2 linked regions of the Aquabacterium sp. OR-4 genome follow. The protein of the gene in region 1 interacts with the protein of each later gene in a pairwise test. Links are inferred from orthologs where the notes say so. Each region holds a gene or a part of one and is shown on either strand. Other genes may lie near its edges.

The links. Proteins that work in one complex are often made in the same cells at the same time.
Region 2: the proteins of leuS (region 1) and ligA interact in binary tests that used the Escherichia coli proteins (3 or more experiments, as listed by UniProt). The link is inferred for Aquabacterium sp. OR-4 from one-to-one orthologs.

What each region holds. Positions count from the first base shown.
Region 1 is NZ_JAOCQD020000001.1:578,471-581,734, reverse strand. What follows is about bases 1-3,195. They hold leuS (leucine--tRNA ligase), read left to right. Parts: upstream 1-310; coding sequence 311-2,995; downstream 2,996-3,195. Other genes in these bases: N4G63_RS02310 (LPS-assembly lipoprotein LptE), read left to right, coding at 3,010-3,195; N4G63_RS02320 (ExbD/TolR family protein), read left to right, coding at 1-260. Outside these bases: more of N4G63_RS02310, read left to right, coding at 3,196-3,264.
Region 2 is NZ_JAOCQD020000001.1:1,583,457-1,586,504, forward strand. The notes cover bases 5-2,983. They hold ligA (NAD-dependent DNA ligase LigA), read right to left. Parts: upstream 2,570-2,983; coding sequence 440-2,569; downstream 5-439. Other genes in these bases: def (peptide deformylase), read right to left, coding at 5-390; N4G63_RS06745 (M1 family metallopeptidase), read left to right, coding at 2,677-2,983. Also shown: more of def, read right to left, coding at 1-4; more of N4G63_RS06745, read left to right, coding at 2,984-3,048. UniProt on the Escherichia coli protein: DNA ligase that catalyzes the formation of phosphodiester linkages between 5'-phosphoryl and 3'-hydroxyl groups in double-stranded DNA using NAD as a coenzyme and as the energy source for the reaction.

The sequences.
Region 1 (3,264 bases):
CCACACCCAGCGCCGCGCCCAGCGCGGTGGCCGTGGCGGTGGACGGCCAGGGCCAGTTCTTCTGGGGTGACGAGCCGGTCAAGGCCGAGCAGCTGCAGGCCCGCGTGCGCGAGGCCGCCAGCCGCGACCCCGGCACCGAGGTGCAGCTGCGTGCCGACCAGGCCGTGCCCTATGGCCGCATTGCCGAGCTGATCGGCCTGGTGCAGCAGGCCGGACTGGTGCGCATCGGCTTCGTCACCGAAGGCCAGCCGCCACGCTGAAGCGCCGGCACGGGCTGGTCGCGCCAGACCCCCCTCCTACAATCGGCGGGATGAACGAGAAATACGCCCCCACCGAGGTCGAAGCGGCCGCCCAGTCGCACTGGAACGCGACCGATGCCTACCGTGTGGTCGAGGATCACACGCGGCCCAAGTTCTACGCCTGCTCGATGCTGCCCTACCCCAGCGGCAAGCTGCACATGGGCCATGTGCGCAACTACACCATCAACGACATGCTCGCGCGCCAGCTGCGCATGAAGGGCATGAACGTGCTGATGCCGATGGGCTGGGACGCCTTCGGCCTGCCGGCCGAGAACGCGGCCATGAAGAACAAGGTGCCGCCGGCGCAGTGGACCTACTCGAACATCGCCCACATGAAGGGCCAGATGGCCGCCATGGGCCTGGCCATCGACTGGAGCCGCGAGGTCGCCACCTGCCAGCCGCAGTACTACCGCTGGAACCAGTGGCTGTTTCTGAAGATGCTGGAAAAGGGCATCGCCGAGCGCCGCACCCAGGTGGTGAACTGGGACCCGGTCGACCAGACCGTGCTGGCCAACGAGCAGGTGATCGACGGCCGCGGCTGGCGCAGCGGCGCGCCGGTGGAAAAGCGCGAGATCCCGGGCTACTACCTGAAGATCACCGACTACGCCGACGAGCTGCTGTCGGCAGTGAACAACCCGCAAGACCCGAACTACCTGTCGGGCTGGCCCGAGCGCGTGCGGCTGATGCAGGAGAACTGGATCGGCAAGAGCGAGGGCGTGCGCTTCGCCTTCCCGCACGACATCCGCGATGCCGCCGGTGCGCTGATCGGTGACGGCCGCATGTGGGTGTTCACCACCCGCGCCGACACCATCATGGGCGTGAGCTTCTGCGCCGTGGCGCCCGAGCACCCGCTGGCCACGCATGCCGCCGCCAGCAACCCGGCGCTGGCCGCGTTCATCGAGACCTGCAAGGCCGGCGGCACCACCGAGGCCGAGCTGGCCACCAAGGAGAAGGAAGGCCTGGCCACGGGCCTGTTCGTCACCCACCCGCTCACCGGCGCGCAGGTGGAGGTGTGGGTCGGCAACTATGTGCTGATGAGCTATGGCGACGGCGCCGTGATGGGCGTGCCGGCGCACGACGAGCGCGACTTCGCGTTTGCCAAGAAGTACGCGCTGCCGATCCAGCAGGTGATCGCGGTGGACGGCGAGCACTTCTCCACCGAGGCCTGGGCCGACTGGTATGGCGACAAGCCGCGCGCGCGCTGCGTCCACAGCGGCCTGCTCGACGGCCTGGGCCACAAGGACGCCGTGGCCAAGGTGGCCGAGCTGCTCGGCGCCAAGGGCCTGGGCGAGAAGAAGACCACCTGGCGCCTGCGCGACTGGGGCGTGAGCCGCCAGCGCTACTGGGGCACGCCGATCCCGATCATCCACTGCGCCGAGCATGGTGCGGTGCCGGTGCCCGAGCAGGACCTGCCGGTGGTGCTGCCCGAGGATTGCATCCCCGACGGCAGCGGCAACCCGCTGGCCAGGCGCGAGGACTTCCTCAACGCGCCCTGCCCGGTGTGCGGCCAGCCGGGCCGCCGCGAGACCGACACGATGGACACCTTCGTCGACAGTTCGTGGTACTTCATGCGCTACTGCGATCCGGCCAACCCGCAGGCCATGGTGGCCGACGGCACGCGCTACTGGATGCCGCCCAGCACCAGCGCGGCCGGTGGCGCCGGCATGGACCAGTACATCGGCGGCATCGAGCACGCCATCCTGCACCTGCTGTACGCGCGCTTCTGGACCAAGGCGATGCGCGACCTGGGCCTGGTGGCCATGAGCGAGCCCTTCACCAAGCTGCTGACCCAGGGCATGGTGCTCAACCACATCTACAGCCGGCGCACCGCGCAGGGCGGCATCGAGTACTTCTGGCCGCACGAGGTCGAGAACGTCACCGATGCCGGCGGCAAGGTGGTGGGCGCCAAGCTCAAGAGCGACGGCTCGGCGGTGGACTACGGCGGCGTCGGCACGATGTCGAAGTCGAAGAACAACGGCGTCGACCCGCAGGAGCTGATCGACCGCTACGGCGCCGACACCGCGCGCCTGTTCGTGATGTTCGCCAGCCCGCCCGAGCAGACGCTGGAGTGGAACGACGCCGGCGTCGAGGGCGCGCACCGCTTCCTCAAGCGCGTGTGGGCCTTCGGTGCCAAACACCACGAGGCGCTGCAGCGCGCCACCGCCAGCGATCTGTCGAAGGCCGGGTTGCGCGCCGAGGCCAAGGCGCTGCGCCGCGAGGTGCATCTGGTGCTGCGCCAGATGAGCCACGACTACGAGCGCATGCAGTACAACACCGTGGTCTCGGGTTGCATGAAGCTGCTCAACGCGCTGGAGGCCTTCAAGCCCGACGGCAGTGACGGTGACACCGCCACGCTGTGCGAGGCCGTCTCGGTGCTGCTGCGCGCGCTGTACCCGGCCTGCCCGCACATCAGCCACGGCCTGTGGGTCGAACTGGGCTATGCCGCGGCCATCGGCGGGCTGCTGGATGCGCCCTGGCCCGCGGTGGACGAATCGGCCCTGGTGCAGGACGAGGTCGAGCTGGTGCTGCAGATCAACGGCAAGACCCGCGGCGCCGTGACGGTGCCGGCCGCTGCCGACAAGGCCGCCATCGAGGCGGCCGCGCTGGCCTCGGCCGAGTTCGCCAAGTTCAGCGAAGGCAAGGCGGCCAAGAAGGTGATCGTGGTGCCGGGTCGCCTGGTCAACGTGGTGGTGTGAGCGGCGTGGCGATGATGCTCCGCCGCCGGCAGCTGGGTGCCGTCGCCTTGGCGGCGGCCGCCGCCGGCGCGCTGGGCGGCTGCGGCTTTGCGCTGCGCAGCGAGCCGCCGCTGCCCTTTGCACGCATTGCGCTGCTGGGCCTGGCTGCCGATTCGCCGCTGGGCGAGGAGCTGCAGCGCCGCCTGAGCGGCCAGGTGCAGGTGCTGCCGGCGCCGGCCCAGGCCGAGGTGGTGCTGCGCGTGCTGGAAGACCGGCGCCAGAAGGTGGTG
Region 2 (3,048 bases), 1.0 Mb from region 1 along the record:
CTCGATCGGCCGACCCAGCGGGTCGACCCCGCTGTAGCGGATGCGCGCATGGCGCGGCACGCGGCCGCGCAGGCCGGGCACCGAGAGGCAGCCCTCCCAGTCGCTTTCCAGCGCCTCGCCCAGCGGCGTGATCTGCGGGTTGATCAGCACCGTGGCCGGCACCAGCGGGCGGTCGGGGTAGCGCGGGTTGGGGCCGCCGCCGCCAAAGATCACCACCTGCAGATCGACGCCGATCTGCGGCGCGGCCAGGCCGGCGCCCTGCGCGGCCACCATGGTCTCGGCCATGTCCACCAGCAGCTGGTGCAGCTCGGGGGTGTCGAAGGCGGTGACCGGCTGCGCCACGCGCAGCAGGCGGGCATCGCCCATTTTCAGAATCTCTCGCACGGCCATGGGCTGGGTTCCTCGGCGGGGGTTTTGGATCAGGTGGCGGTGATCGAACTCAGGCCGCTGGCCCGGCCGCCGCAGCGCCGGCCAGCAGGGCCTGCAGGCCGGCTTCGTCCAGCACGGTGATGCCCAGCTCGCGCGCCTTGTCGAGCTTGCTGCCGGCCTCCTCACCCGCCACCACGGCATAGGTCTTCTTGCTCACGCTGCCGGCCACCTTGCCGCCGGCGGCCTCGATCAGCGCCTTGGCGTCCTCGCGGCCCAGGCTGGGCAGGGTGCCGGTGAGCACCAGGGTCTTGCCGGCCAGCACCTGCGGCACCGTGGTGGCGCCCTCGCCTTCGGGCCAGGCGATGCCGGCGGCACGCAGCCGCTCGACCACCTCGCGGTTGTGCGCCTGGTCGAAGAAGCTGCGGATGCTGTGGGCCACGATGGGGCCCACATCGGGCACCTGCAGCAACTCGGGCTCGGGCGCGTCCATCACTCGGTCCAGGCTGCCGAAGTGGCGCGCCAGGTCCTTGGCCGTGGCCTCGCCCACCTGGCGGATGCCCAACGCGAACAAGAAGCGCGGCAGCGTGGTGGCCTTGCTTTTCTCGAGTGCGGCCACCAGGTTCATCGCGCTTTTTTCGCCCATGCGCTCCAGCGCGCTGAGCTTGGCCAGGCCCAGGGTGTACAGCTCGGGCAGGGTGCGGATCAGACCGCCGTCGACCAGCTGATCCACCAGCTTGTCGCCCAGGCCTTCCACGTCCATCGCACGGCGGCCGGCAAAGTGCAGCAAGGCCTGCTTGCGCTGGGCCGGGCAGAACAGGCCGCCCGAGCAGCGGTAGTCCATGCCGCCACGCTCGCGCTCGGCCAGGCTGCCACACACCGGGCACAGCCGCGGCCAGATGCGGAAGTTGGGCACATAGGCCGCGCGCGCGCCGGGCAGGCGGCCCACCACCTCGGGAATCACGTCGCCGGCGCGGCGCACGATCACCCGGTCGCCCACGCGCACGCCCTTGCGACGCAGCTCGAACAGGTTGTGCAGCGTGGCATTGCTCACCGTGGTGCCGCCCACGAACACCGGCTCGAGCTTGGCCACCGGCGTGAGCTTGCCGGTGCGGCCCACCTGCACGTCGATGCCGTTCAGCCGCGTGGCCTGCTCCTGCGCCGGGTACTTGTGGGCCACGGCCCAGCGCGGCTCGCGGGTCTTGAAGCCCAGCTGCTGCTGCAGCGCCAGGCTGTCGACCTTGTAGACCACGCCATCGATGTCGAAGGGCAGCGCGTCGCGCTGCGCGGCGATGTGCTGGTGAAAGGCCACCAGGCCTTCGGCGCCCTGCACCGCCGCGTTCTCGCGCGCCACCGGCAGGCCCAGCCCGGCCAGCGCCGCCAGCAGGCCGTGCTGGGTGGCCGGGGGCTCGTGGCCCGCGATCCAGCCCTGCACCTCGCCCAGGCCATAGGCAAAAAAGCTCAGCGGCCGCTGCGCCGCCTGGGTGGAGTCGAGCAGGCGCACCGCGCCGGCCGCGGCATTGCGCGGGTTGATGTAGGTCTTGTCGCCACGCTCGCGCTGGCGCTCGTTGAGCGCCTCGAAATCGTCGCGGCGCATGTAGACCTCACCGCGCACCTCGAGCACCGGCGGTGCCTCGCCCTGCAGGCGCAGCGGGATGGCGCCCCCGGCCCCGGGCCGGCCGCGCACGGTGCGGATGTTGTGGGTGACGTCCTCGCCGCTCTCGCCATCGCCGCGCGTGGCGGCCTGCACCAGCAGGCCCTGCTCGTAGCGCAGATTGATGGCCAGGCCGTCGAACTTGAGCTCGGCGTGGTAGGCCACCGGTGGCGCGTCGGCGGCCAGGCCCAGCTCGCGCCGCACCCGCGCATCGAAGGCGCGCGCGCCCTCGGCGCTGGTGTCGGTCTCGGTCTGGATCGACAGCATCGGCACCACGTGGCGCACCGGCTGCAGCCCGTCCAGCACGGCAGCGCCGACGCGCTGGGTGGGCGAATCGGCACTGCGCAGCGCGGGGTCGGCGGCCTCCAGCGCCTGCAGGGCCTGGAACAGCCGGTCGTATTCGGCATCCGGGATCTCGGGCGCCGCCAGCGCGTGGTAGCGGTGGCCGTGGTACAGCAGCAGTGCCCGCAGCGCGGTGGCGCGGGCGGCGGGATCACCGGCATCGCCCGGATCGGCGGGCGGTTCGGGCAGGGCAGGCAAGGCGGGCATGTCGGGCATCAGGGCGCCAAGTTTAGGGGGCCGGCGCCGCGCCGCGTGCGGCCTCTGTACAGTGCCGCGCAACGGGCGCCCCACCGCGCCTGCATGAAGCTTTGTCCATGCCCTCTCCCGCCCCCCTGCTGCGCCTGGCGCTGACCGGCCTGCTGATCACCCTGGCCGCCGCCGCGCCGGTGCACGCAGCCACGCGCACGCCGGCCCGCGCGGCGCCGCTGCCGATGCGCCTGCCCGAGGGCGTGCGGCCCACCGCCTACCGCCTGTCGCTGGTGGTCGACCCGGCCCAGCCCACGCACCGCGGCGAGGTCGAGATCGACATCACATTGAGCAAGCCGTCCGGCACGGTGCTGCTGCATGCCAAGGACCTGCGCATCACGGCCGCCTGGGCCGAGACCGGCGCCCACCGCCGCGCGGCGCAGGTGCGCCAGCGCGACCCCGAGCGCATCGAGCTGCGCCTGCCGCGCCCGCTGCCGGCC